DNA from 3 places in the Micromonospora sp. NPDC018662 genome. Region 3 is predicted to be linked to each of the others. Evidence: riboswitches for the same ligand, from Rfam matches in the RefSeq annotation. Region 3 holds a riboswitch; each other region holds the start of a gene.

Region 1 (9,352 bases), on a different contig from region 3:
TCGCCCTGGTGGAGGCGCGCGACTACGCCGCCGGCACGTCCAGCCGGTCCAGCAAGCTGATCCACGGTGGCCTGCGCTACCTGGAACAGTTGGAGTTCCACCTGGTCCACGAGGCGCTCACCGAGCGCGGGCTGCTCGCCACCCGGCTCGCCCCGCACCTGGTCCGCCCGGTGCCGATCCTGGTGCCGCTGCCCACCTCCGGCGGCGTACGCGACCTGCCCCGGCGGGTCCTCCGCCGCTCCTACTACGGGCTCGGCGTGGCCGCGTACGACGTGTTCGCCGGCGTGTTCGGCGGCGGGCGCGGCATGCCGCTGCACCGGCACCTCACCCGGGAGGGCGCCCGCCGGATCTTCCCCAGCCTGCGGCCCGACACGCTGGCCGGGGCGATCCGCTACTACGACGGTCAGGTCGACGACGCCCGCCTGGTGGTCACGCTGGCCCGCACCGCGGCCAGCCTCGGCGCGACGGTCGTCACCAGCGCCCGGGCGGTCGGCCTGATCCGCCAGGCCCGCGAGGTGACCGGCGTCCGGGTGCGTGACCTGGAGGCGCCGGCCGGTTCGCCGGACGCCGAGTTCGAGGTCCGGGCCCGCACCGTGATCGCCGCGACCGGGGTGTGGAGCGACGACATGTCGCGGATGCTCAACGACGTCGGGCTGCGGCCCGGCCTGCGCGTCCGGGCGTCGAAGGGCGTGCACCTGGTGGTGCCGCGCTCGGCGATCGTCGGCGAGACCGGGCTGATCCTGCGCACCGCCACCAGCGTGCTCTTCGTCATCCCGTGGGGCGGCCACTGGATCATCGGCACCACCGACACCGACTGGCAGCTCGACCGGTCCCACCCGGCCGCCACCGCGCGCGACATCGACTACCTGCTGGAGCAGGTCAACACCGTGCTGGACCGGCCGCTGACCACCGCCGACATCGAGGGCGTCTACGCGGGGCTGCGCCCGCTGCTCTCCGGCGAGGCGGATTCCACCTCCAAGCTGTCCCGGGAGCACGCCGTGGTCGAGCCGATGCTCGGCCTGCTGCTGGTGGCCGGCGGGAAGTACACGACGTACCGGGTGATGGCCTCCGACGTGGTCGACCACGCGGCGCGCCGGCTCGGCCGGACCCGCCCGTCGCGCACCGCCGACCTGCCGCTGCTCGGCGCCGACGGGTACGCCGCCATGTGGCGGGACCGGGCCGACCTGGCCCGCCGGCACCGGGTGCCGGTCGGCGTGGTGGAGCACCTGTTGGAGCGCTACGGCACCCTCACCCTGGACCTGCTCGCCCTGGTCGACGCCGACCCGCTGCTCGCCTCGCCGCTGGCCGGCGCGCCGGAATACCTCGCCGCCGAGGTCACCTACGCGGCCCGCGCCGAGGGCGCGTTGCACGTGGAGGACGTGCTCACCCGGCGTACCCGGATCTCCATCGAGACCAGCCACCGCGGCCTGGAGTCGGCGGAGCACACCGCGGAGCTGATGGGCGCGGTGCTCGGCTGGGACGCGGCGACCCGCGCCCGGGAGGTCGCCCACTACCGGGCACGGGTGGAGGCCGAGCGGGCGTCGCAGCTCATGCCGGACGACATCGCCGCCGACGCGGCCCGGCTCGGTGCGCCCGACGTGCGGGGCTTCGTGGCCGACCGGGGCGCCGGGCTGCCGACGTCGCCGCGCTGAGGCGACCCGAACCCCTAACGGCCGCTCGACGGCTAGTGCGCGCTACCTACGGAAGTGTAGGTTTCCGGCGTGGTTCGCCCATCCTGGTCGCGCGTCCCCGCCCTGTCCGCCGGCGTCCTGCTGGCGACCGCCCTGACCGGTTGCGCGCTCCTCGGCAACGCCGAGGGCGCCGCCGCACCCGGTCGGCAGGGCTCGGCCACACCGACACCGACCGGGAACCTCGTCACCCTGATGCAGCGGCTGGGCGGGGACGGCCCGGTCCGCACGCTCGACGTGGAGCCGACCGGCCGGTGGCAGTGCCGGGACTGCGCCGGCGACGGCGTCGACGCGACCGGCTCGCTCAACCCCGAGCAGACGTCCCGGTTGCAGCGGATGCTCGCCGACCCGGCGCTGGCCCGGGAGACCGACCAGGCCCGGCGGTACCGGCAGCTCTGCATCGGCGTGCTGACCTCGACGCTGCTGATCCCGCCGGGGCTGACCGTCACCATCCAGGACTGCCCGGGGGAGCCGGCGCCGCCGGTGGCGTACCAGGTGCTGCTGCTGCTCACCCAGGCCACGCCGGCCGACGACAAGGGCTGAGTCAGACCACCTTGCCGGGGTTGAGCAGCCCCGCCGGGTCCAGCGCCGCCTTGATCGCCTGATGCACCCGGACGCCCACCGGGCCGATCTCCCGCGCCAGCCAGTCCCGCTTGAGCAGCCCGACGCCGTGCTCGCCGGTGCAGGTGCCGCCCAGGTCCAGCCCGAGCCGCATGATCTCGTCGAAGGCCCGCCGGCCCCGCTCCAGGCTCGCCGGGTCGGCCCGGTCCACCACGATGTTCGGGTGCATGTTGCCGTCGCCGGCGTGCCCGACCACCCCGATCGGCACGTCGCACGCGACGGCGATCCGGGCCACCCCGTCCAGCAGCTCCGCCAGCCGGCCGCGCGGCACCGCCACGTCGTCGATGACCAGGCCGCCGTTGCCACCCGGGAACGTCTGCGCGGCGAACCGTTCCATCGCCGGGTGGGCCAGCCGCCGCGCCTGGAGCAGCGCGGCGGCCTCGGTCGCGTCGGTGGCCGCCCAGACCTCGTCGGCGCCGGCCGCCGTGCACACCTCGGCGATCCGGGCCAGGTCGCCGGCCGCCCGGTCACCGGTGTCCACCGCCGCCAGCAGCAGCGCCTCCGCGTCGGTCCGCAGCCCCATCGGCCGGTACGCCTCGATCGCCCGCAGGTGCGTCCGGTCCAGCAGTTCCAGCAGGCTGGGGGTGAGGCCCCGCTCGGCGATGCCGGCCACCGCGCCGCCGGCCGCCGCCGTGGTGCCGAAGACCGCCACCAGGGTCAGCGACGCCTCCGGCGCCGGGCGCAGCGCCACGGTCACCTCGGTGATCACGCCGAGCGTGCCCTCCGAGCCGACGAAGAGCCGGGTCAGGTCGTACCCGGCGACGCCCTTGGCGGTGCGCCGGCCGGTGCGCAGCACCTCGCCGGAGGCGAGCACCACCTCCAGGCCGAGCACGTACTCGCTGGTCACGCCGTACTTCACGCAGCACATGCCGCCGGCGTTGGTGGCCACGTTGCCGCCGATGGTGGACGACTCCCAGGAACCGGGATCCGGCGGATACCAGAGCCCGTGCGCCCGCACCGCCGCGGCCAGCGCGGCGTTGACCACGCCGGGCTGCACCACGGCGATCCGGCCCACCGGGTCGATCTCCCGGACCTGGTCCATCGCCACCGTGCTCACCACCACCGCGCCGTCCACCGCGTTCGCCGCGCCGGCCAGCCCGGTCCGCGCCCCCTGCGGCACCACCGGTACGCCGTGCCGCCCGGCCGCCCGGACCACCGCCACCACGTCCTCGGTGTCCCGGGGGCGGACCACCACCAGCGGGGTGCCCGAGTCGCACAGGTCGGCCTCGTCGCGCGCGTGCCCGGCCAGCAGGTCCGGGTCGGTCAGCACGGCGGACTCGCCGAGCGCGGCCCGCAGCTCGTCGAGAAGGGGATGGGCGGCCATGTCGGGAAGGCTACCGGCGTACCGTCTGTGGCCGTGCTCTACCTGGACCCGCCCACCGTGCCCTGGCGCGGCCGGCTCTGGTCGCACCTGATCAGCGACGTCTCGTACGCGGAACTGCACGCCTTCGCCGAGCTGCTCGGCGTCAGCCGGCGCGGCTTCGACCGGGACCACTACGACCTGCCCGCCGAGCGGTTCCGGGTGGCGGTCTGGCTGGGCGCGACGGTGGTGCCGTCCCGCGAGATCGTCCGGCTGCTGCGCGCCGCCGACCTGCGCCGCCCGAAACACGTCTCCGCCTCGGCCGCGCCGGTCTCAGCTCAGCGTGCCCAGCTCGCGGGTCAGGTTGGCGCGGGCGGGCGCCTCCCAGCGGGCGTGCGGCTCGGGTAGCCGGAAGAGCGCCGGCAGGGCCAGCAGGTGCCGCAGCACGGCGGCCCGGCCGGCGCGGAAGTCCGGCTCCGGGACGTGGGCGTACTCGTGGCGGATCGCGGCGGCGTACCTGTCGTAGTCGTCAGGTGCGGCGGCCAGCACCGCCAGGTCGGCGTCGCAGAGCAGCGCGCCGTCCGGGTCGTCCGGCCCGACCGCGTGGCCGGCGGTGAGCAGCACCAGGCGGCGTACCCCGGTCACCGCCGCGGTCGGCAGCCCGGCGGCGGCGAGCAGCGCGCCGCCCAGGTCGGCGCTGGCCCGCTCGTTGGCGTCGCCGCCCGCCCGTGGGTCGTAGACCGCGTCGTGGCACCACGCCGCGAGCCGGACCAGCTCCGGGTGGCGGGCCAGATCGGCGTACGCGTCGACCACGTCGAGCACCGCCCGCAGGTGGGTCACCGTGTGGTGGTGCCGGTGCGGCTCCCGCCAACCGGCCAGCAGCCGCGCCCCGGCGCGTGCCACGCCGGCCGGATCGGTCGCGCCGGCCGCCCGGGCCGTCGCCCGCCACCGCGCCGTCAGCTCGTCCATCCGGTGCAGTGTGCCCCACTCCGGCGTCGGGGCGAGGATTCACCGGGGACGGGACGGGTAGTACCCGCCATGGCCCGGGACCGACGACCGCCGTTCCTGCGGCGCATGACGTCGCGCGAGTCGCTGGGCGACCTCGACGGGCCACGGATCGCCTCCGCCATGGACGAGCTGCGCCACCGGAGCAAGGCCACGCTGCACGACCGGCTGCACCGGGTCCGGACGGCGTTCGGCCTGGCGTTGCAGGCGGGGCTCGCGGCCGGCCTGGCGTACCTGGTCTCGCACCGGTTGCTGCACAACCCGCAGCCGGTGTTCGCCCCGATCTCCGCGGTGGGCACGCTGGCCGCCTCGGTGGGGCAGCGGTTCCGGCGTACCGTCGAGCTGATCATCGGGGTGGCGGTCGGCGTCCTCGTCGGCGACGTGCTGATCTATTTCCTGGGCACCGGCGCCTGGCAGCTCGCGCTGGTGGTGACCTCGGCGATCCTGCTGACCATCTTCGCCGGGGCGAGCGTGGCCATCGTGATCCAGGCGGCGGCCACCGCGGTGCTGATCGTGACGCTCACCCCGTCCACCGAGAACATCGAGTTCCCGCGCTTCGTCGACGCCTTCGTCGGCGGCAGCATCGCGCTGCTGGTGACCGCCGTCCTGCTGCCGCTCAACCCGCTCCGGGTGCTCAACCGGGCCGCCCGGCCGGCGCTGGACCTGCTCGCCGAGCAGCTCGACGCGTGCGCCGAGGCGCTGCGCAACCGGGACCGGGGCGCCGCCCAGCGGGCGCTGTTCCGGCTCCGGGAGAACAAGGAGGAACTGGCCGCGCTGACCGAGGCGATCGAGGGCGCCAAGGAGACCATCACCATCTCGCCGGCCCGCTGGCACCGGCGCAGCGAGCTGACCCACTACGCGGAGGCGGCCGAACCGATCGACCGGGCCATGCGTAACAGCGGCACGCTCATCCGCCGCGCGGTCACCATGATCGAGGACGAGGAGCCGGTCCCCGAGCCGATGCCGGACTCCATCACCCACCTGGCCGAGTCGGTACGCCTGCTCCGGCACGAGTTCGCCTCCGGCGACGAGCCGGAAAAGGCCCGGGAGCGGGTGTTGCGCGCGGTCAGCGAGGCCGGCCGGGCGTACGCCGAGGGGGTCGGCTTCTCCGGCAGCGTGGTGATCGCCCAGGTGCGGACCGCCGCCAGCGACCTGATGGTGGCGTCCGGCATCGACCAGGACGAGGCGAACCGCCTGGTCCGGCAGGCGTTCCACGGAAAGGACCAGCCCGCCACCGCTTGCACCGCCCCTCCCGTCGGCTGACCCCCGCCCCGCCTTGGTGATCATGAGGTTGACGGGTGGGAGAGCGTTTTCCGGGTCGGTCAACTTCCTGATCGACGCGGACGGGCCAGCGCCGCCAGGGCGGTCAGGAGGGTGTCGATCTCGTGCTCGGTGGTGCCCAGGCCCAGGCTGGCGCGGAGGGCGGTGGGGGGCAGGTCGGTGCGGCCGGACCGGACGGCGGCCTCGGTCAGCAGGCGGCGGGTCAGCGGGTGGGCGCAGAACAGGCCGTCCCGGACGCCGATCCGGTGTCGGGCCGCCAGATGGGCGGCCACCTCGGCGGAGTCCCGCCCGGCGACCACGAAGCTGACGATGCCCACCCGGGGCGCGTCCGGACCGAACGTGCGCAGCTCCACCACGCCCGGCAGCGCGGCCAGGCCGGACCGCAGCCGGGCCAGCAGCGCCTGCTCCCGGGCGTGCAGCGCGGTCCGGTCCGCCGCCGAGAACGCCGCGCAGACCGCCGCCAGCGCCACCGCGCCGAGCAGGTTGGGGGTGCCGCCCTCGTGCCGGGCCGGGCCGGTCACCCAGCGCACCTGGTGGGTGGCCGCGCCGACGTGACTCGTGGCCCCGCCGCCGGCCAGGTACGGCGGGGCGGCGTCCAGCCAGTCCGCGCGCCCGGCCAGCACGCCGGTGCCGAACGGGGCGTACAGCTTGTGGCCGGAGAGCGCCAGGTAGTCCACGTCCAGCGCGGTCAGGTCGACCGGGGCGTGCGGGGCCAGTTGGGCGGCGTCCACCAGGATGCGCGCGCCGTGCCGGTGGGCCACCCGGGCCAGTTCGGCGACCGGCCAGCACTCGCCGGTGACGTTGCTGGCGCCGGTCACCGCGACCAGCACCGGCAGGCCGGGCCGGGCGTCGCGGGCCAGTTCGCCCAGCGCCAGGGTCAGCGACCGGACCGCGTCGGCCGGGGAGTCCGGCACCGGCAGCCGCACCGAGCCGCGCGGCCAGGGGAGCAGGTTCGCGTGGTGCTCGCCGCCGAACGTGACCACCGTGGTGCCGGCGGGCAGCGCCCGGGCCAGCAGGTTCAGCGCGTCGGTGGTGTTCCGGGTGAAGATCACGTGGTCGGTGGGACGTGCGCCGACGAAGTCCGCCACGGTCTGCCGGGCCCGCTCGTAGGCCAGCGTGCAGCGCCGCGACAGCGCGCCCGCGCCGCGGTGCACGCTCGCGTACCAGGGCAGCAGCTCGGCCACCGCGTCGGCCGCGGCCCGCGCGCACGGCGCGCTGGCGGCATGGTCCAGGTTGATCTCCCCCGGTACGCCGAGCACGCCGAGCGGGTCCGGCCGGACCGGCGTGGGCAGCGGGGGAAGGGCGGGTACGAGGGTGACGGTCATGGCGGAGCCTCCGGGGAACCGGGACCCCGGCGTGCCGGGACGGGGTCCGCGCTTGCCCAGCACGCGACGCGGCGCTGGGCCCGGTCATCACCCGGGGCACCCCACCGCGAACTCGACGAGGGTTGCCGGCCAGCAAGCCGGGGCTTGACGCTGGCGCTCGTGACCTGCCCGGCAGCATAGCCGTCACGATGCGGCCGGACCAGTGGGGCGCGGGTGGCTACGCTGACCGCATGGCCGTCAACCCGCCCGGCGGAGCACTGCCGCCGCCGCCCGCGCCCGCCGTCCCGCCGCCCGGGGCGCCGACGCCGCGGATGCCGCTGCGCCGGCTCGGCTGGCGGCGCTTCCTGGCGCTGGCCGCGGTGGTGCTGCTGATCGCGGCCGGCGCGCTGTTCATGGTCTTCACGCTGGGCGAGAGCCTGGGCGCGGAGGCGCTGCTGGTCGGCGTGATCGCGGCGATCCTGCCGGTGCCGGTGCTGGTGTCCTGCTTCCTCTGGCTCGACCGCTACGAACCCGAGCCGCTGAAATACCTGATCTTCTGTTTCGCCTGGGGCGCCTTCGTCTCCACCGCCATCTCGCTGCTGGTCAACGAGACCGGCGCGCGGCTGTTCGAGGACAACGGGTTGCCCGCCGCGCTGACCGCCGTGCTGGTCGCGCCGTTCATCGAGGAGCTGACCAAGGCGGCCGGTCCGATCCTGCTGCTGATCTTCCGGCGCCGGGAGTTCTCCGGGATCACCGACGGCCTGGTCTACTGCGGGCTCTCCGCGGTCGGCTTCGCGATGGTCGAGAACATCCTCTACCTGGGCGGATACGGCTACCGCACGGGCGTGGAGGAGTACGGCCCGGCGACCGGCGCACAGCAGGTGATCGCGATCTTCATCGTGCGGATCCTGCTCTTCGGCTTCGCCCACCCGCTGTTCACCTCGATGACCGGCGTCGGGCTGGGGGTGGCCGCGCGTACCGCCGACCGGCGGGTGCGGATCCTCGCCCCGCTCGCCGGGCTGCTGCTGGCCATGATGCTGCACGGCACCTGGAACCTGCTGCCCTCACTGGCGCAGGCCACCGGGCAGCAGGTGATCGTGCTCTACGGCTACATCGGCGTGATGGTGCCCATCTTCTTCGGCATGGTGGGGCTGGCCGTCTGGCTGCGGGCCTGGGAGGGGCGGCTCACCGAGCGCACGCTGCCCGACTACGTCCGGGCGGGTTGGCTCACCCCGCCCGAGGTGGCGGCGCTGGGCAGCCTGGGCCGGCGGCACGCGGCCCGCGCCTGGGCCCGGCGGGTGGCCGGCGACGGCGGCGTGAAGGCGATGCGGGGCTACCAGTTCGCCGCGACCCGGCTGGCGCTGCTGCGCGACGGGATGCGCCGGGGCCTCGACCGCAAGCCCGCCGAGCGGGACCGGACGGTGCGGGAGGAACGGGAACTGCTGGACGCGATCGCCGCGTACCGGTCGTTCTTCGTCGGCCGCGACCCGCAGGCGCCGGTCGGCGTCTGGGACGGGCAGCGCTACCACCTGCGGTTCCCGGACGGGTCCCGGCGCGCGGTCGAGGCGCCGGACGAGCCGGTGGTGCCGATCCCGGTGGTGCTGGCCCCGCCGCCCCCGCCCCCGGGCTACGGCCCGCACGCCTGGCACCCGCACCGCTGAGCACCCACCCACGCGGGGGCGGTCAGGTCATCATGCCGGTGAGGAAGTCGCCGAGCCCCTGGGCGATGGCCATCAGCGCGGCCCCGATCCCCCGGAACAGCTGCGCCGCGCCGTCCGGCCGGAACGCCATGAAGTAGATCAGGAACGCGAGGAACCCCCAGGCGAGAATCCTCTTGATCACGATCGGCATGGTCCCTCCCCAGGGCGCACTGAGGTGCCTGGGCTTCCCGCCGGGCAGCGCCGCAAACGGCGCGGGGCTACAGGTAGAGCCCGGTGGAGCCGGTGGCGCCGCTCTCCACCCGTTCCGCCGCCACCGCGTGCACGTCGCGCTCGCGCAGCAGCACGTACGCCCGGCCGTGCAGCTCGACCTCGGACCGGTCGTCCGGGTCGAAGAGCACCCGGTCCCCGGCCACGATCGAGCGTACGTGCGGCCCGACGCCGACCGCGGTGGCCCAGGCGAGGCGTTTGCCGACCGCCGCGGTCGCCGGGATC
Region 2 (9,352 bases), on a different contig from region 3:
TCGACTCGGGGAACGACGACGGCGGCGGAAGGGGCGAGTTCGCCAGCCTGGCCGACCTGGCCACCTCGGGCGGGCTCAACTTCACCCTGTTCTCGATCCTGGTGTCGGCGTCGTTCCTGCTGGTCGTGGTGGTGGCGCTGTTCTGCGGCGACACGGTGGCCAGCGAGGCGAGCTGGGGCAGCCTGCGCTACCTGCTGGCGGTGCCGGTGCCCCGGGCCCGGCTGCTGGCGGTGAAGCTGGTGGTCGCGCTCGCGTACTCCGGGTTGGCGCTGGTGTTGCTGGCCGGCACCGCGCTGCTCGCCGGCACGCTGCGCTACGGCTGGAAGCCGCTGAGCAGCCAGGTCTCCGCCGAGCTGGCCCCGGCCGACGGGCTGCTGCGGCTGGTCGGCGTGCTCGGCTACCTCGCGGTGGTGCTGCTGGTGGTGGCCGGCCTGGCGTTCCTGCTCTCGGTGACCACTGACGCGGCGCTCGGCGCGGTCGGCGGGGCGGTGCTGCTCTGGATCCTGTCCAGCATCCTCGACCAGATCACCGCGCTGGGCGGGCTGCGCGACCTGCTGCCGACCCACTACAGCAGCGCCTGGCTGGGGCTGCTGTCGTCGCCGATGCAGACCGACGACGTGGTCAAGGGCGCGATCTCGGCGATCGTCTACGCCACGCTGTTCTGGGGGCTCGCGTTCTGGCGCTTCACCCGCAAGGACATCACGAGCTGAGGCGGCCGGTCACTCCGGTGCCCAGAACGTCCCGTCGTCGAGCTGGCGGAAGCGGTCGGCGAACGCGTCGCTGCCCTGGAACACCACCTGGAGCCGCCGCCGGTGCTCGGGCAGTCGCTGGAACAGGATGGTGACGACGTTCTGTTCGGTGGGGCTGACGATGGCGGCGAGCTTCAGCTCGAGGCCGGGCGCGAGCATCGGGCGGAACTCCTCGATGAAGTGCTTGACGGTGCGCTGGGCGGCGAACACGAAGACCACCAGCTCGTCGTGGGCGGGCAGGCCGAACGGCTGGTCGACGCCCTCGCCGGTCACCCAGGGGACCAGGAAGACGCGCTGCTGGCGGGCGAGGGTCTCCGCCGCGTCGGCGGGCCGGTCGACGAACGCGGCGAGCAGGTCGAGGTCCGGGTGCTGGACGTCGAGCGTCCGGGCCAGGGTGAGGAACCGCTCGATCTCGAGTCGGAGGACGGCCGAGGTCGGGTCGTGCGCGAAGGCCTCGGCCAGGCGTTCGAAGACGTCCAGCCGCCGCTCCTCCGGGAACGCGGCGTGCCGCATCGCCCGCACATGTCCCACCTCGAACGCGGTGAACTGCTCGTTGATCCGGGCGTGCATCGCCAGCAGCGCGGCGTGGAACTCGGCGACGGTCTCCCGGTCGACGTCAGAGCCGGGGCCGTCGCCGCCGGAGAGGTGCAGCGACAAGAAGTCGATCATCTTGTTGAGGCGGACGTTGTTCGCCACGTTCTGGAACGGGTCGAGCGAGTCCTTCGCCAGCCGGGCCCCGTAGCGGGCGATCAGCAGGCAACTGTTCATGACGTGCATCGACCCGAACATCAGCAGGATCTCGCCGGCGAGCCGGTCGGCGCGGTACGCGTCGGGCGTGCCGTTGTGTTGGAGGACGCGGACGGTGGCCGCGTACAGCATCTGCATCGAGAACACGTCGGCGTCGAGTTCCTCCCGGAGCACCCGGTGGTCCAGCGAGTCACGCTCCCGTCGGCGACGCCATCCGCGTACGTCGTCCTCCCGGTCCGCGCCGAACATCTCGCGGGCCACCTCTTCGATGAGCCGGTCGAGGTGCTCATCGCCGCCGGTCGGCTCGTGCTCCCCGGTGGCCCGGTGCGTGGCGTGGACGTGGCCGAGTTCGTGCAGCAACGCGTAGAACCACACGGCCATGTAGTGGTGGCCGATCGGCGTGCGCTCGAGATCCATGAGCGTGACCGGCAGGTAGTACGTCCGGCTCGCCGGCAGCGACTCCACCAGCAGGTGGCAGGCCAGGCTCGGGTCGCCGTACCGGAGCACCAGCTCCGCGACGATACGGAGGCTGACCTGCTCGGCCACGTCGGCCATGAGCTCGGGGGACAGTTCGCGGGCGGTGAGGACCCTCCGCAGGTGCCCGGTCATCTCCAGGTAGCGCGTGTTGAACAGCACGACCGACGGGCTCAGGCCCGGCAGGGAGAACATCTCCGGCACGCCGCCGTCGACCCAGTAGACCGCGTAGGGGTGGTCGACCACCTCGTCCACGACGTCCAGCACGACGTTCATCGGGCTGAGGCCGTCGCGCTCGTGCCGCCACGTCCGGACCGCGGCACCCACCTGCGACCGCACGATGTGGTCGAGGACGTCGTCGTCGAGCATGCGAACGTCAGCTCGCCGCGTCGTCGTCCTCGGCGGGCTCCACCACGGTGCGGAACTGCCGTAACAGCTCCTCGACGTCCGCCGGCCCCGGGTTGTCGACGGCGATGGTGCGCTCGTCCAGGTTCATCTCCACCCGGCCCACCCGGAACTGTTTGACCAGCTCAGCCAGGGCGCGCAGGATGTCCGGCGCCATCTTCAGCGCCACCCCGGCCACCACCATCCACGACGTGACGGCGGCCCCGTCGAGGTTGCGCCGCCCGGACGCCTGCGCGGCGACGCCCCGCGCGTCCAGCACCTCGACCAGCGGCTGTGCCGCGTCCTCGGCGCACACCACCACCAGCGTGACCCGCTCCGATCCCACCGGTCACCTCCCGAACGGTCCACTGGGGAGCAAGGAGCACGCTAGTGCACAGATGCCACACTCCGACCGGTCGGAGGTCTTCCTGTCGGCTACCCGACTTCCATATCATGGGAGCGTTCCCATGGGATTGTCCCGCCTGCAAGGAATTGATTACTTTCAATCTTTATGGCCGCCATCCTGGACGTCGTCCGTTACCCGTCCCAGGAGGTTTCCCATGGTCCCGGCGCAGTTGAACGGTCCCGTGCTCTCCCTGTTCCGCATCGTCGTCGGCTTTCTCTTCCTGCTCCACGGCGCCGCGTCGATCTTCGGCATACTCGGCGGCAATCCGGCCACCGGCGGCGCCGTCCCGGTCGGCACCTGGCCGGGCTGGTGGGCCGCGCTGATCCAGCTCGTCTGCGGCGTGCTGGTGCTCGTCGGCCTGGTCACCCGGCCCGCCGCGCTGCTCGCCTCCGGCTCGATGGCGTACGCGTACTTCGTGGTCCACCAGCCGCACGGCCTGCTGCCGATGAAGAACGGCGGCGAGCTGGCCGCGCTCTTCTGCTGGTCGTTCCTGCTGGTCGCGGTGCTCGGCCCGGGCACCTGGGCGCTCGACGCGCTGATCTCCCGTCGTCGCGCCCCCGCCGACGCCACCCCGGCGACCCGCCGCGCCTCCGTCCCCGCCTGACCCGCCGTCCCCGAGATCGTGGTACGGGAGCGCCCTTCCGAGGGCGGTTCCGTACCACGATCCGTCAGCGGCAGCGGCCGGAGTGGGCCGCCGCGCGGGAGCAGCGTCGGGAGGTGGCGAGCGGGGCGTCGCACCAGACCCGGGTCCGCACCGACTGTCGGTCCTCCTCGGACAGCGTGGTCTCACCGAAGTCGATGGCGAGCACGTGCCCGAGCGAACGGCGCAGCGCCATGGACAGGGCGGCGGCCTCGTCGACGCTGGTCAGGGTGGTGGGCAGGTGGATGATCCAGTGCGGGTCGGTCACCGTGGTCGACCCCCGTCGGTCAACCCCTCGGTGTACGACGACAGCGCCGCAGCGGCCGACGTCAGGCTCTCCGCCATCCGGGCGAGTCGTTCGGCGCCGTCCTGCCACTGCCGGACCGTCGTGCCGCTGACCGGGTCGTCGTCCCGGCCGGCGACGGAGAGCTGCCGCCCGGCAGCGGTGATCCGGGCCGGGAGCCGCCCGATCCGATCGGCCGCCGCGCCCAACCGGTCCCGCACCCCGTCCAGCGCCTCGACCAGCCCGCCGATGGTGGCGGTGTCCCGGTGTCCGGCGGCCACGCGCAGCCGGCGTACCCCGTCACTGACCTGGAATTCCGCGTCGCCGGCCAGGTCGAGGGCGTCCTCGCCGCTGCGCCGGGCCAGCTTGATCGCCGGATGCGCGCAGCCCGCGCCGACGCGCTCCAGCAGCACGGCGGCGGCGGCCACGTCGAGGTACGTCTCCCGCAGCTCGCCGGTCACCTGTTCGACCGCCCAGATCGCGCTGGCGGCGGGCACCTCCGAACTCGTCACATCACGCCTCCTTTGCCTGGTGGGGTGCCGGAGCAGCGCATTGGTCCCGTCGAAGGTGCGCTGCTCCGGCGCGGTCCGGGCTCTCTTGTCCCGGGGGGACGCCCTGGTGCCAACCCGGGCGACTCGCTTCGATGCTATTGCTCCTAGTGACATAGGTCAACCAAGCGCTTGAGGTGAGTTGCGTGCCGTGATCAGATGGGACCGCCAACCCGGGAGGACCGCCGTGCCCGCGATTCCATTGAGTTACAGCGACATCGCCGCCGACATCACCGGTCGGATCAAGAGCGGCGAGTACGGGCCGGGTGCCAAGCTTCCGTCCTACTCGCAGCTCGCCGACCTCTACTCGGTGTCGTTCTCCACGGCTGCGCGGGCGGTGGCACTGTTGCGCGACCGTGGGGTGGTCGTCGGCGCTCCCGGCCGCGGGGTGTTCGTGCGCGAGGTGAATGGATAACTACCCGGGGGCAATCCACCCCACTGCGGCTGTCGCGAGGTCCCTCACCGCCACGGCCCGAGATCTTGGAAGGAGATGGCCCTTGGAGGGGCACTTTCCTTCCAAGATCTCTCCGATTGCTGTCGGCGGTGCAGGCGTGGCGGTCAGAGTGGGTTGTCCGGGGTCTCCGCCGCGGAGGGTGGGGCGCTCGGCGTGACCGGTTTTGTGGTCGGGTCGGCGTCGCGGCGCTTCCAGGCGCTGACCCCGAGCCGGCCGGTGTTGCCGAGGTCGATCGGCCCGTCCAGCGCCACCGGTTGCGTCGGCCGACCGGCCACCGGCGCGACGTCGAGCTGAGCGCCCGCGGTGGCCACCACTGTCGGGTCGGTGACCGTGTTTCGCCAGAGCAGTGCGGCGCCGGCCCGTTCGCCGGGGCGCAGCACGAGCCGGGTGGGCGGGGCGTCGAAGCCGGAGGTGATCCCCTTCGCGCCGGGGATGATCCGGACGGTGATCGGGTCCCCGTCGGCGTCCCGCAGCTTGACCGCCGGATGGCCGCGCAGCTCGTACGGCTGGTTGCCGCAGTTGACCAGCTCCAGGCCCATGGCCCGCAGCCCCATCGCGGCGCTCACCCCGAGCTCGGTAATCCGGATGCCCTCCGGCGTGCAGGGCGGAGGGGTGGACGGCGGCGGGGTGGACGGCGCCGCCTCGACGCCCGGCCGCTCCGGCGCAATGGGCAGCGGGTCGACCCGGGCGGGCGTCGGAGCGCAGCCCACCAGCAGCGTCCCCCCGACAAGGACCCCGATCCCCGCGCACATCCTCCGCATCCGAGGATCATCCCACCCACCCCACCCTCCCGAAGTCCCGCCACCCCCTTGGCGATCATGAAGTTGGCGGCAGGCGCGGTCCGATTTGTCGCTGCCAACGTCATGATCAACCACGGGGGTGGGGTGAGGGTGGGGAGGTGGGAGTCGGTGGGGGCGGCCCAGAGGGTGGGAACCCCGGGTGGCGGCACGGTGGGCGGCGCATAGACTCGACGGCACAACTGCATACCTCATCCAGAGGGGCTGAGGGATACGGCCCGACGACGCCCCGGCAACCACCCGCACGCTCGATGGCGAGCGCCCTGCGGGCAGGTGCCAATTCCGTCCCCGCCGCACCCGGCGATGCGGGGAAAGATGAGAGGAACTTCCTCGACATGACGTCGACGCTTCCCGCCGTCTCCGGCATCGACACCACCCGCAGCCCGGCCCGCGCCCTGGTCTGTCGCGCCTGTTCCGCGCGCTACCCGCTGGCCGCGCAGCACGCCTGCTACGAGTGTTTCGGCCCGCTGGAGGTCGACTACGACACCGCCGCCCTGGCCACCGTCACCCGCGAGCAGATCGAGGCCGGCCCGGACAGCATCTGGCGGTACGCCGCCCTGCTCCCCGCCGGCCAGGACCCGGCCACCCGGGTCACCCTCGACCCGGGGCTGACCCCGCTGGTCGCCGCCGGTCACCTCGCCGCCGAGCTGGGCCTCACCGCGCCGCTCTGGGTGAAGGACGACAGCGCCAACCCCACCCACTCGTTCAAGGACCGGGTGGTGTCGGTGGCGTTGACCGCCGCCCGCGCCCTCGGCTTCACCCGCTACGCCTGCGCGTCCACCGGCAACCTGGCCAACTCGGTCGCCGCGCACGCGGCCCGCGCCGGCGTACCGTCGGTGGTGTTCATCCCCAGCGACCTGGAGCAGGGGAAGGTCGTCACCACCGCGGTCTACGGCGGTGACCTGGTCGCCATCGACGGCTCGTACGACGACGTGAACCGGCTCTGCGGCGAGCTGGTGGAGACCGACGAGTTCGAGGACACCGCGTTCGTCAACGTGAACGTCCGGCCGTTCTACGCCGAGGGCTCCAAGACGCTCGGCTACGAGGTGGCCGAGCAGCTCGGCTGGCGGATCCCCGCCCAGGTGGTGATCCCGATGGCCAGCGGCGAGCTGCTGACGAAGATCGACAAGGCGTTCACCGAGCTGGTCGAGATCGGGCTGGTCGAGGCGCCGGCCGGTGGCTGGAAGGTGTTCGGCGCGCAGTCCGCCGGCTGCAACCCGATCGCCACCGCGCTGCACGACGACCGCGACACCATCGTCCCGGTCAAGCCGACCGGCATCGCCAAGTCGTTGAACATCGGCGACCCGGCGGCCGGCGTCTACGCGCTGGAGGCGGTCCGCCGCACCGGCGGCTGGATGGAGTACGCCGACGACGACGAGATCCGCGCCGGGATCACGCTGCTGGCGCGGACCACCGGCGTGTTCGCCGAGACCGCGGGCGGCGTGACGGTGGCGGTGCTGCGCAAGCTGGTCGAGTCGGGGAAGCTCGACCCGGCCGCCGAGACGGTGATCTTCAACACCGGCGAGGGCCTGAAGACGCTCGACGCGGTGGCCGCCGAGTCCGGCCCCACCCACCGCATCAAGCCCAACCTCCGCGCCGCCCGAGACGCCGGCCTCCTCTCCTGACCCCTCACCCCCATGCCCGCTCTTTCCCGGAAAGTGTGGCTATCCGGGACGAAATAGCCACACTTTCCGTGAATCAGCGCGCCGCCTGAGTGGGGTGGGGCTCGCGCGGGAGGGGCGGGGGGTGACGGGGGGAGTGCGGGGAGTGTCGGAAAACTGTCACCGGAGGACTTGACGGCAGGAACCGGACGGCGCAAGATGCTCCGTGCGGGAGGGCTTTCGCCGGAGACTTTTCAAAGTTTTGCGACCCAACGCCGGAGGCGTTGTGCGGACGTCCCTCCCGACCAACGTAGGACAGGGCCAGCGGAAAACCGCTGGCCCTGTCGCTTCTTCCGGGGCAGGCTCACCGCCATGGGCCTGACCGTCACCCCGCTGGACGTCGCCGACACGCCGACGCTGGACGCGGCGTACCGGATCGCGGAGGCGGCCCGCGCCGTCGACGAGCCGGACCTGCCGCCGACCTGCCGCCGGCGGTTCGAGGCGCTGCTGCGGCACCCGATGCCCGGCATCGCCGGGCGGTGGCTCGTCGCCCGCCTCGACGGGGAGCCGGTCGGCTGGCTCCGGCTCCACCTGCACACGCTGGACAACGTCGAGAACGCCGGCGTCGAGCTGGTGGTCGACCCGGACCGCCGGCGTCGCGGGATCGGGCGCGCGCTGCACGGGCACGGCGTACGCCTGCTCCGGGAGCACGGCGGCAAGCGGCTGGTCGGCTCCACCGCCGCCGCGCTGCCCGGCGAGGCGGAGCGGGTGTTCCCCGGCGCGGCGTTCGCCGCCGCCATGGGCGCGAAACCGGCGAACACCGACGTCCGCCGCCGGCTCGACATCACCGCGCTCGACCGGGCCCGGCTGGCCGCGCTGCTGGCCGACGCCCGCGCGGCGGCCACCGGCTACCGCACCGTGCGCTGGCGCGACCACACCCCCGACGAGTACGTCGCGGACATCGCCCACCTGGAGGGCCGGCTGCTGCTCGACGCGCCCATGGGCGAGCTGGCGTGGGAGCAGCAGAAGATGGACGCGCAGCGGAAGCGGGGCGTGGAGCGGGCGCTCGACGCCCGGGGCGTGCGCCGCTACAACACCGGTGCGGTGCACGAGGCGTCCGGCCGGCTGGTCGGCTGGAGCCAGCTCAGCCTGGAGGCGAGCAGCACCGACCACGCCTGGCAGCAGATCACCATCGTCGACCCCGGCCACCGCGGCCACCGGCTCGGCCTGCTCTGCAAGACCACCAACCTGGCGTACGCGCTGGAGCGCGAACCGGCGCTGCGTACCGTCGACACCTGGAACGCCGCCGCCAACAGTCACATGATCGCGATCAACGAGCAGCTCGGCTTCCGCCCGGTCGCCGGCTCGGTCGACTGGCAGTTGACGATCTGACTTGTGACACGCCCCTACTGATCTGGTGCCTTTCTGTTGCATGATGGCGGGCATGACGGAGACCCCGCACCCCCTGTACGCCAGGCACGCCGAGACCCTCGACCGGGCGCTGACCGCCATCACGGAGCGCGGGTACTGGTCCGCCTATCCCGAGTCGCCCAGCCCCCGGGTGTACGGCGAGACCGCCGCCGCCGACGGTAAGGCCGCCTTCGAGGCGTACCTGGGCGGCGACTTCCCGCTCGACCAGGCGAGTGACGGCACCACCGTGGCCACCGAGGCCAGCCCGTTCGGCGTGGCGCTGGACGTGCGCTACCCGCACGCCGGCGCGGACGAGCTGGTGGCCGCCGCCACCGCCGCGCTGCCGGCCTGGCGCGACGCCGGCCCGAAGGCCCGCGCGGGCGTCTGCCTGGAGATCCTCGACCGGCTGCACAAGAACGTGTTCGAGCTGGCCAACGCCGTGCAGTTCACCAGCGGCCAGGCGTTCGTGATGGCGTTCCAGGCCGGCGGCGCGCACGCGCTGGACCGCGCGCTGGAGGCGGTCGCCTACGCGTACGCCGAGATGACCCGCCACCCGGGGACGGCCGGCTGGGAGAAGGCCGCCGGCAAGGGCGACCCGCTGCGGATGACCAAGACGTTCCACGTGGTGCCGCGCGGGGTGGCCCTGGTCATCGGCTGCAACACGTTCCCGACCTGGAACTCGTACCCCGGGTTGTTCGCCTCGCTGGTCACCGGCAACCCGGTGGTCGTGAAGCCGCACCCGCGCGCCGTGCTGCCGCTGGCGATCACCGTCAAGTACGCCCGGCAGGTGCTCGCCGAGGCCGGCTTCGACCCGAACCTGGTGCAGCTCGCCCCCGAGGCGGCCGGCGAGAAGCTCGCC
Region 3 (9,352 bases):
GTGCGGTCGGCGTCGACCACCGGGCGGCGGACGTGGGCGAGCGCCCAGGCGGCCTGCTCGTCGGTGGTGGCCGGCTTGCCGTTCAGCTCGGTGGCGTAGCCGGAGAAGTCCCGCACCAGCAGGTCGAAGATCTCGTCGAGCAGGTCCGGGTCGAGACCGGTCAGCTCCGCCTGCTCCAGGACGAGCTGCCCGTAGACCACGAGCGCGAAGAGCTGGCCGATGGTGAGCAGGAAGTCCAGGTCGCGCTGCTGCGTCTCGTCCGGCGCGTGCGTGGCGAGCAGCGTGACCAACCCGTCGGCCTGTTCCCGGAACCGGGCCACGTTCGGCAGGTGGGCGTGCGCGTCGTACGCGGCGCGCCAGTCGTGGAAGCGGATCGCGCCGAGGCCGCGCGCCGGGCCCTGCCGGAACAGGAACGCGTCGTCGGCCGCGTCCCGCCGGGTCGACACCGGCGGGTGCGGCTGCGGCCGGAACAGATAGTTGGGCATGAACTTCAGGATCAGTGCCAGGTTGACGTGCACGGTGCCCTCCAGCTTCGGCAGGCCGCGGATGTCCTTGGCGGCCTTGTCGAAGTAGGTGTCGGCCTCGAAGCCCTTGGCGGCGATGACGTCCCAGAGCAGGTCGATCACCTTCTCGCCCTCGGTGGTGACCTTCATCTTGGTCATCGGGTTGAACAGCAGGTAGCGCCGGTCGTCCGGGCCGGCCGAGCGGAAGTAGTCGACCGCCCGGTCGCTGAACAGCTTCATCGCGACCAGCCGGGCGTACGCGTCGGTCAGCTCGCGGCGCACGTGCGGGAAGTCGGTGACCCGCCGGCCGTAGAGCACCCGGCCGTGGGCGTGGGTGACCGCCTCGTACATGGCGTGCTCGCAGATGCCGATGGACGCGGTGCAGAGGTTGAACTTGCCGACGTTGACCGTGTTCAGCGCGGCGTCGAACGCGGCCGGCCCGGTGTGCAGCACGTCCTCGGCCCGGACCGGGTAGTCCTCCAGCCGGAACTCGGAGACGTACATCTGGGCGGCGACCACGTTGCGGACCAGCCGGTACGCCGGGTGCCGGCTGTCGGCGGCGAAGAACACGTACCCCTCGGGGCCCTCGACGTCGGCGCGCCGGCCGAAGACCGAGACCAGGCCGGCGACGTTGCCGTTGCCGATGTAGTACTTGCCGCCGGTGGCCCGGAAACCACCCGCGCCGTCGGGGGTGAGCAGCATGTCGGTGGCGTAGATGTCGGCGCCGTGCGGCCGCTCGGAGAGGCCGAACGCCATCACGTGGCCCTGGTCGAGCAGTTCGGCGGCGCGGGCCCGGGCGGCGGCGTTGCCGCTGGACCACACCGGCCCGAGGCCGAGCACGGTGACCTGCCAGGTGTACCAGTAGCCGAGCCCGTAGAAGCCGAGGACCTCGCTGAGCGCGGCGTTGCGGGCGGTGTCCCAGCGCTTGTCGGCGTCGTCGCCGCCGTCGGCGGCCGGGGTGAGGAACGTGGCGAAGAGGCGTTCCCGGGCGGCGAAGTCGAGGAAGTCGGCGTACCACTCGCGGGCGTGGTAGCTGTCGACCAGGGCGCGCTTGCCGCGCGTCTCGAACCAGTCGATCGTGGCGCGCAGCAGCCGCCGCGAGGTCTCGTCGAGGTCGGCGGGGTCGTAGCGGTGCGGGTGGAACAGCAGCGGGTCGCTCACGCGGAGGGCCTTTCCGGGTCGAGGTCGAGGTCGCGGAGGGTGGCCAGGACGTCGTCCAGCCAGGCCAGCACCATCCGCTCGTACGCGATGCCGCCGCGCAGCACCACGTGCTGGAGCGCCGCGCGGGCGTCGGGTGGGTCGGGGTGCGGGAAGTCGCGGCGTTCGCCGGCCAGGTAGCCGGCGAGGACGGCCTCGTGGTCGGCGCGGTAGCGCTCGACCTCGGTGACCAGCGTGGCGCGCCCGGCCGCGTCGTCGAACGCGGCGCCACGGATCTTGACGGCCAGTTCGTGTCGCACCGCCTCCGGGCGCACCGGGGCGTGCAGCCAGTCGACGAGCGTGGCCCGGCCGGCCGGGGTGACCGACCAGACCGTCTTGTCCGGCAGGCTCTCCTGGCCGACCTCGACACCGGTGATCCGGTCGTCCCCGGCCATCTGTTTGAGCACGCGGTAGATCTGCTGGTGGGTGGCGGTCCAGAAGCGCCCGATCGAGCGGTCGAAGCGCCGGGCCAGCTCGTAGCCGGAGGCGGGCTGCTCCAGCAGCGAGACGAGGATGGCGTGCTCCAGCGACATGCCGGCCATCTTGCTATGCACCTTGTTGCATAGCAAGACCCAGCCGGGCGGTAAGGCACGGCGCGTGAGGGTGGTCATAACGGCTGGACGGCCGGCGACCCGGTGCTGCTAGCCTTTCGGCAGGTCATGAGCGCCAGCGTCAAGCCCCGGCTCGCTGGCCGGCAACCCTCCACCACGGTGGGGTGCTCCGGGTGAGGACCAGGCACCGGCAGCCGCCGGTGCAAGCGTGGCCTGGCACCCAGGTCAGCACCGACGGACCAGGGAGACCCATGTTCGCACCACCCCTCACCCGGGCCGGCCTCGCGCTGGTCAAGCGCCGCCACGTCGACCTGATGCGGGTGTGCAGCGACAGCTGTCGCGACGCGCGCTGAGCAGGCGTTCCACCCTCTTCCCGATCCACCCTTCCCGGCTCCGCCGTGCCCGGCGGCGCCGGCACCGACACGCGTCCCGCGTGTTCGTCCACTCTGGAGAGACATCGTGCGTATCCGTACCGTCCTGACCCGCGTCGCCGCGCTCGGCGCCGCCGCCGTGCTCGCCGCCAGCGCGCTGACCGCCTGCGGCGGCGGTGACGCCGCCGACCAGGCCGACAACCCGTACGGCTTGCTCCGACCCGGTGTGATCCGGGCCGGCACGCTCACCGACGCCCCGCCGAACGTCTACCTGAAGGACGGCGAGTTCACCGGCTTCGACAACGACCTGCTGCGCGCCGTCGCCGGCAAGGTGGGCCTCGAGGTGGAGTTCGTCGGCACCGACTTCTCCGCCCTGCTCTCCCAGGTCAACAACCGCAAGTTCGACGTCGGCAGCTCCTCGATCACGGTCACCGAGGCGCGGAAGAAGACAGTGGACTTCGGCAACGGCTACGACTTCGGCTACTTCGGCCTGGACGTGCCGGCCGGCTCCCCGATCACCGGCTTCGACCAGCTCGCCGGCAAGCGGGTGGTGGTGGTCCAGGGCACCGTGCAGGACGACTTCGCCACCCGGCAGAACCTGGACCCGGTGCGGGTGCCCGACTACAACGGCGCGGTCAACCAGCTCAAGGCCGGCACCGCCGACGCCTGGATCGCGCCCGCCGAGATCGGCGACAAGTCGGCGGCCGACAGCACCGGCAAGATCAAGGTCGCGGCGAAGCAGCTCAGCACGGCCCCCACCGCGTACGCCGTGGCCAAGGGCAACGACAAGCTGCGCGAGGCGCTGAACAAGGGCCTCGACGAGGTGATCGCGGACGGGACGTGGAGCAAGCTCCAGGCGCAGTACTACCCCGGACGGCCGATCCCGGCCGACTTCACGCCCGGCAGCGGCTCGGTGGCGACGCCCTCGCCGTCGGCCGCCTCCTGAGCGGACAGCCGGACACGAGCGGGGCGGACGGAGGAACCATGGATCCACTGAGCACCCTCTGGGAGACGTTCTTCGACTGGGACTCGATGCGCGAGGCGCTGCCCGAGATGCTGACCGTCGGGTTGCCCAACACGCTGCTCCTGGCGGTCTCCGCCGCCCTGCTCGGCTCGGTGCTGGGCATGCTGCTGGCGGTCGCCGGCATCTCGCGTACCCGATGGTTGCGGTGGCCGGCCCGGGTCTACACCGACGTGTTCCGCGGCCTCCCGGCCGCGGCCACCATCCTGCTCATCGGCGTCGGCCTGGCGCCGCTGGGCATGGCGGTGTGGGGCCCCAACCCCTACCCGCTGGGCGTGCTGGCGCTGTCGCTGATCGCCGCCGCCTACCTCGGCGAGATCTTCCGGGCCGGCATCCTGAGCGTGGAGGCCGCCCAGTTGGAGGGCGCCCGCGCCCTCGGCTTCTCCTGGGCCGAGTCGATGCGCCTGGTGGTCATCCCGCAGGGCGTACGCCGGGTGCTGCCCGCCTGGGTCAACCAGCTCATCGCGTTGATCAAGGACTCCAGCCTGGTCTACTTCCTCGGCCTGCTGGCCAGCCAGCGCGAGCTGTTCCGGATCGGCCAGGACTACGCGGCGAACACCGGCAACCAGTCCGCGCTGCTGCTGGCCGGCCTGTGCTACCTGCTGCTGACCGTGCCGCTGACGCACGCGGTCAACTGGCTGGACCGCCGGCTGCGCCAGGGCCGCCCGACCGCCCCGCCGCCCGAGCCCGAACCCGACCTGACGCCGGCCGGCGTCACCCCGACCGGAAGGGACCCGCGATGAGCACCAGCACCGCCACCTCGGTCAGCCTCGCCGTCCGCGACGTGCACCTGGCGTTCGGCGCGCACCGGGTGCTGCGCGGCGCCGACCTGGACGTGGCCCGGGGCGGCACCGCCTGTGTGATCGGGCCGTCCGGTTCCGGCAAGTCCACGCTGCTGCGCACCATCAACCGGCTGATCGAGCCGGACCGGGGCGACGTGCTGCTGGACGGCCGCAGCGTGCTGCGCGACGACCCGGACGCGCTGCGACAGCGGATCGGCATGGTGTTCCAGCAGTTCAACCTGTTCCCGCACCTGAGCGTGCTGCGCAACGTCACGCTCGCGCTGCGGAAGCTGAAGAAGCTCGACGAGGACCAGGCGGTCGCGCTCGCCCGCGCCCAGCTCGACCTGGTGGGCCTGGCCGCGAAGGCCGACGCCCGGCCGGCGCAGCTCTCCGGCGGCCAGCAGCAGCGCGTCGCCATCGCCCGGGCGCTCGCGCTGCGACCGCAGGTGATGCTCTTCGACGAGGCCACCTCGGCGCTGGACCCGGAGCTGGTCAAGGGCGTGCTCGCGGTGATGGCCGACCTGGCCGCCGCCGGCATGACCATGGTGGTGGTCACGCACGAGATGGGCTTCGCCCGCACCGTCGCCGACACCGTCGCGTTCATGGACGCCGGCGTGGTGCTGGAGGCGGGGTCGCCGGCCGCCGTGTTCGAGGCTCCCCAACACCCCCGGCTGCGACGGTTCCTGTCCCAGGTGCTCTGATCAGCCCTTCACCGCGCCGATCAGCACGCCCTTGATGAAGTGCCGCTGGATGAACGGGTAGACCGCGACGATCGGCGCGACGGTCAGCACCACCACCGCCATCTTGATCGCCTCGGTCGGCGGCATGGTCACCCCGGTGGTGCCGCCGGAGGTGTGCGGCGCCTGCCCGGCCAGCAGGTAGCTCTGGAGCACCCGCTGGATCGGGTACATGTCGTTGCGGTCGATGAACAGCAGCGCGTCGAACCAGACGTTCCAGTAGCTGACCGCGTAGAAGAGCCCGACCACGGCGATCACCGCGCGGGACAGCGGCAGCACGATCCGACCCAGCGTACGGAAGTCGCTGGCGCCGTCGATGCGGGCGCTGTCCAGCAGCTCCTGCGGGATGCCCTGGACGAACCCGCGCACCACGACCAGGTTGAACACGCTGATCGCCGGCGGCAGCACCAGCGCCCAGATGGTGTCCTTCAGCCCGAGCCCGGTGACCACCAGGTAGCGGGGCACCAGCGGCGGGTAGAGCAGGAACGGGATCAGGAAGTACGCCAGCAGCCAGCGGTGGCCCAGCGAGCCCGGCCGGGACAGCCCGTACGCGGCGAGCACGGTGACGGTCAGTGCGATCGCGGTGCCGCACACGGTGACCAGCGTGCTGATCCACAGCGCCCGGGTGACCGCCCCGCCGGCGAGGATGGTCTGGTAGGCCGAGGTGTCGATCCCCTTCGGCACCACCACCAGGCCGCCGGCGTCGGCGATGGTCTGGCGGGAGGAGAGGCTGGTCACCAGCACCACCCAGAGCGGGAAGAGCACTCCGAGCACCAGCAGGGTGAGCAGGAGCGCCTTGAACCCCTGGCCGACCGGGGTCGGTGGTTCCTCCCACACCGGGCGGCGGGGGCGCGTGCCGGATGGCCGGCGGATGGTCACGGTCATGACTTCGAGTAGATCCCTCGTTCGCCGAGCAGGTGCGCCACCCGGTTCGCGGCCAGGATGAGCACCAGGCCGATGACGGCCTTGAACAGGCCGGCCGCCGCGCCGTAGCCGTAGTTCCCGGTGGCGATGGAGAAGTGGTAGACGAAGGTGTCGAGCACCTCGGCGGCCTGCCGGCCGACCGCGTCGCGTTGCAGCAGGAACTGCTCGAAACCGACCGAGAGCGCGTCGCCGAGGCGCAGGATGAGCAGCAGGATGATCACCGGGCGCAGGCCGGGCAGCGTGATGTGCCAGAGCCGCCGCCACCGTCCGGCGCCGTCCGCGGCGGCCGCCTCGTAGAGGTTCTGGTCGATGGTGGAGAGCGCGGCCAGGAACACGATGGTGCCCCAGCCCACGTCCTTCCAGACCGCTTCGGCGGTGACCAGCACGATGAACGTGTCCGGGTTGGTCATCACGTTCCACGGCTGCATGCCGGCGTCGCGCATGGTCTGCGCCAGCAACCCGGCCCCGCCGAGCATGGCGACGAAGAAGCTGATCACCAGCACCCAGCTGAAGAAGTGTGGCAGGTAGACGATGGTCTGGACGAACCCGCGCAGCCGGCTGGAGAGCAGGTTGTGCAGCATGACCGCCAGCAGGATCGGCAGCGGGAAGAAGAACACCAGCTGGAACGCGGTGATGGCGAGGGTGTTGCGGAACGCGTCCCAGAACGCCGGGTCGTCGAAGAGGAGCTGGAACTGGCCGAAGCCGATCCAGTTGCTGTGCGTGAACGCCGACCACGGGTTGTCGCCCAGGTAGGGGTTGTAGTCCTGGAACGCGATGACGTTGCCGGCGATCGGCAGGTAGCTGAAGATCAGCAGCACCAGGAAGCCGGGCGCCACCATGGCCAGCAACTGCCAGTCCCGGCGCAGCCGGGTGCGCAGCGGCACCCGGCGACGGCGGGGCGTACGGGCCGGTGGGGCCGGGTCGCCGGGTCGGGCCCGTGCGGGCCCGACCGCGACGGCCGGCTCGCTCACTTGGCCCCCTTGGGCAGCGAGTCGGCGAGCAGCTTGCGGGCTTCCTCCCCGCCGTTGGCCTTCCACTCGGCGACGATGGCGTCCACGTCGCCGAGCGGGCGGCGGCCGCGCTGGATGTCGGTGAACTTGTCCTCGGTCGGCACCTGGTTGGCCTTGTAGGCGGCCGGCATCTCCAGCTTGACGCCGTCCCAGGGGTCCTTCTCCATGAACGTGACCATCTGGTTGGAGTAGTTCAGGACGTCCTGGACGTAGCGGGGGGTGTCCGGGTAGGGCCCGATGGTGGGGTTACGGCCGCTGATGAAGAAGTACTGGTTGGCGATCTCCTTGAACGCCAGGTCGGTCTTCACCGGACCGTTCGGCGACTTGGTGTGGTGCTTTCCCTCGACGCCGAAGTCGCGGAGCTGCGCCTCCTGGCTGCCCAGCGGCGCGGAGCACCAGTTGATGATCCGCAGCAGCTCCTCGATCCGCTCCTTGCCGACGCCCTTCTTGATGAAGGTGAAGGAGATGGGCTTGTCGTCGCCCCAGACGAGCGGGTCGCCGCCGGTGGCGGAGAAGATCGGCACCGGCTGGATGTTGAGCTTCGGGTTGGTCTTCTGGTGCTCGGCCTGGGCGCCCTGCCAGAAGCCGACGCCGGCCTGCTTGAACACGATGGCGCCGTTCTTGGCGAACAGCGTGTTGGCGTCCGCGCCCTTGCTGGCCACGACGTCCGGGTGGACCAGACCGTCCTTGTAGACCTGGACCATCACCTCCAGCGCCCGGCGGAACTCCGGGGTCTCGTACTTGAACTCCGGCGTCCCGTCGGAGCGCAGCCGCCAGCCACCGTTGGAGCCGGGCACCTTGTGGAACATCTGGATCATGGCGAAGACGTCGTCGAACGCCCACACCTTGCGCGCCGGGTCGGTGACCTGCTTGGCCATGGTGAGCAGCTCGTCGAGGTTGCTCGGCACGGCGAGGCCGCGCGCGTCGAGCAGGTCCTTGCGGGCGAACAGCGCCCAGGGGAACGGCCCGTCGGTGGGGTTGGGCACCGCCATCAGCCGCCCGTTCCAGACCGCTTCGCGCCAGGCGCCGGTCGGGAAGCTGGCCAGCATCGGGTACGCGTTGGCGGCGTCGCCCTTGAGGTGGTCGGTGAGGTCCTCGAAGAGCACCTTGATCGCCTCGGCGAAACGCGGGATCTTCTCCACCTCCCACCCCGGCACGCAGACCAGCTCCGGCACGTCCCGGGCGCCGAACATGGCGTTGAGCTTGTCGGCGTAGGTGTTGCCGTCCTGGATGGTGAAGGTGACGGGCGTGCCCAGCTCGGCGTTGACCGCCTGGAGGTAGGCGCTCTGCGCGACGCCGGGCGGCGCCGGGCCCCAGGCGGGCGTCATCGCGGTGACCTGCTTGCCACTGGTGCCGGGCTTGTCGGTGATGGCGTCGACCAGGGTGGCCGGGTAGCTGGTGTAGCCGTCGGGCACCGGCCGGGTGCCGACGATGTCGGGTTTGACGGCGCCGGCCAGGTCCTTGCGCGTCGGCAGCACGCCGGAGACGGCGTCGAGCTGCTGGGCGCCGCCGGAACCGGTCGGCTTCTCGGAGCAGCCGGCGAGCAGCGGGCCGCCGGCGGTGGCGGCCACGCCGAGACCGACCAGGCCGAGGAAGCGGCGGCGGGTGGCGCCGGGATCGGGGTGGTGCACGCTCATCGATACCCCTTCGGGAGGGATGCATTCGTATGGATGAGCAACAAACTAACTTCGACCGTGAGCTTGCACAAGAGCGAACCGGGACCGTCCGTCAGGCTCGGCAGCGGTCGGAGAGCGCGTACCGGGTGAGCACCACGTCGCCGATCTGGCGCACCTCGACCACCCGGGCGCGACGACCCGGGTGCCAGGGGAAGCGGCCCTCCCCCACGAACCGGGGCGCCCGGCCGTCCCCCACGAAGAACGGCGCAACCACCAGATGCAGCTCGTCGGCGAGGCCGGCGGTGAGGAACTGGCGGTGCATGGTGCCGCCGCCCTCCACCATCAACCGGCCGACCCCGCGCCCGGCCAGGTCGGCGACGACCACCTCCGGGGTGACCGGCTCACCGGCGTCGACCACGGTAGCCACCGCGCCGACCTGCTCCCGGGCCTTCTCCACCACCCCGCTCGGGCAGTAGACCAGCTTGGCGCCCTCGCCGACGGTGAAGAACCGGGCCGCCGGGTCGAGGTCGCCGCTGCCGGTGACCGTCACCTTCACCGGCGACGGGGGCAGGCCCCGCGCCACCCGCTCGGCACGCCGCCGATCGCTGCGCACCAGCAGCCGGGGGTCGTCGCGGCGGAC

The links. Region 3 has a riboswitch for S-adenosylmethionine ahead of ACH495_RS12525 (ABC transporter substrate-binding protein). Riboswitches for the same ligand answer to the same signal wherever they lie in the genome.
Region 1: another riboswitch for S-adenosylmethionine. It lies ahead of ACH495_RS08710 (aminotransferase class V-fold PLP-dependent enzyme); the one in region 3 lies ahead of ACH495_RS12525 (ABC transporter substrate-binding protein).
Region 2: another riboswitch for S-adenosylmethionine. It lies ahead of thrC (threonine synthase); the one in region 3 lies ahead of ACH495_RS12525 (ABC transporter substrate-binding protein).

The regions. Positions count from the first base shown of each region.
Region 1 is NZ_JBISAC010000002.1:694,197-703,548, reverse strand. It holds gene ACH495_RS08740 (glycerol-3-phosphate dehydrogenase/oxidase) at 1-1,652, shown strand, start outside; gene ACH495_RS08735 (hypothetical protein) at 1,722-2,231, shown strand; gene ACH495_RS08730 (FAD-binding oxidoreductase) at 2,233-3,633, opposite strand; gene ACH495_RS08725 (DUF4031 domain-containing protein) at 3,667-4,017, shown strand; gene ACH495_RS08720 (metal-dependent phosphohydrolase) at 3,943-4,578, opposite strand; gene ACH495_RS08715 (aromatic acid exporter family protein) at 4,648-5,877, shown strand; gene ACH495_RS08710 (aminotransferase class V-fold PLP-dependent enzyme) at 5,937-7,220, opposite strand; SAM riboswitch class IV at 7,264-7,385, opposite strand; gene ACH495_RS08705 (PrsW family intramembrane metalloprotease) at 7,409-8,860, shown strand; gene ACH495_RS08700 (hypothetical protein) at 8,883-9,050, opposite strand; gene ACH495_RS08695 (GroES family chaperonin) at 9,118-9,352, opposite strand, start outside.
Region 2 is NZ_JBISAC010000002.1:711,979-721,330, reverse strand. It holds gene ACH495_RS08825 (ABC transporter permease) at 1-710, shown strand, start outside; gene ACH495_RS08820 (hypothetical protein) at 720-2,339, opposite strand; gene ACH495_RS08815 (hypothetical protein) at 2,347-2,700, opposite strand; gene ACH495_RS08810 (DoxX family protein) at 2,915-3,364, shown strand; gene ACH495_RS08805 (hypothetical protein) at 3,429-3,668, opposite strand; gene ACH495_RS08800 (hypothetical protein) at 3,665-4,195, opposite strand; gene ACH495_RS08795 (winged helix-turn-helix domain-containing protein) at 4,419-4,646, shown strand; gene ACH495_RS08790 (DUF4232 domain-containing protein) at 4,790-5,446, opposite strand; SAM riboswitch class I at 5,671-5,804, shown strand; gene thrC (threonine synthase) at 5,818-7,107, shown strand; gene ACH495_RS08780 (GNAT family N-acetyltransferase) at 7,456-8,475, shown strand; gene paaN (phenylacetic acid degradation protein PaaN) at 8,528-9,352, shown strand, end outside.
Region 3 is NZ_JBISAC010000003.1:651,556-660,907, reverse strand. It holds gene ACH495_RS12535 (acyl-CoA dehydrogenase family protein) at 1-1,664, opposite strand, end outside; gene ACH495_RS12530 (PadR family transcriptional regulator) at 1,661-2,233, opposite strand; SAM riboswitch class IV at 2,356-2,466, shown strand; gene ACH495_RS12525 (ABC transporter substrate-binding protein) at 2,711-3,568, shown strand; gene ACH495_RS12520 (amino acid ABC transporter permease) at 3,607-4,386, shown strand; gene ACH495_RS12515 (amino acid ABC transporter ATP-binding protein) at 4,383-5,126, shown strand; gene ACH495_RS12510 (carbohydrate ABC transporter permease) at 5,127-6,047, opposite strand; gene ACH495_RS12505 (ABC transporter permease) at 6,044-7,057, opposite strand; gene ACH495_RS12500 (extracellular solute-binding protein) at 7,054-8,733, opposite strand; gene ACH495_RS12495 (RibD family protein) at 8,825-9,352, opposite strand, start outside.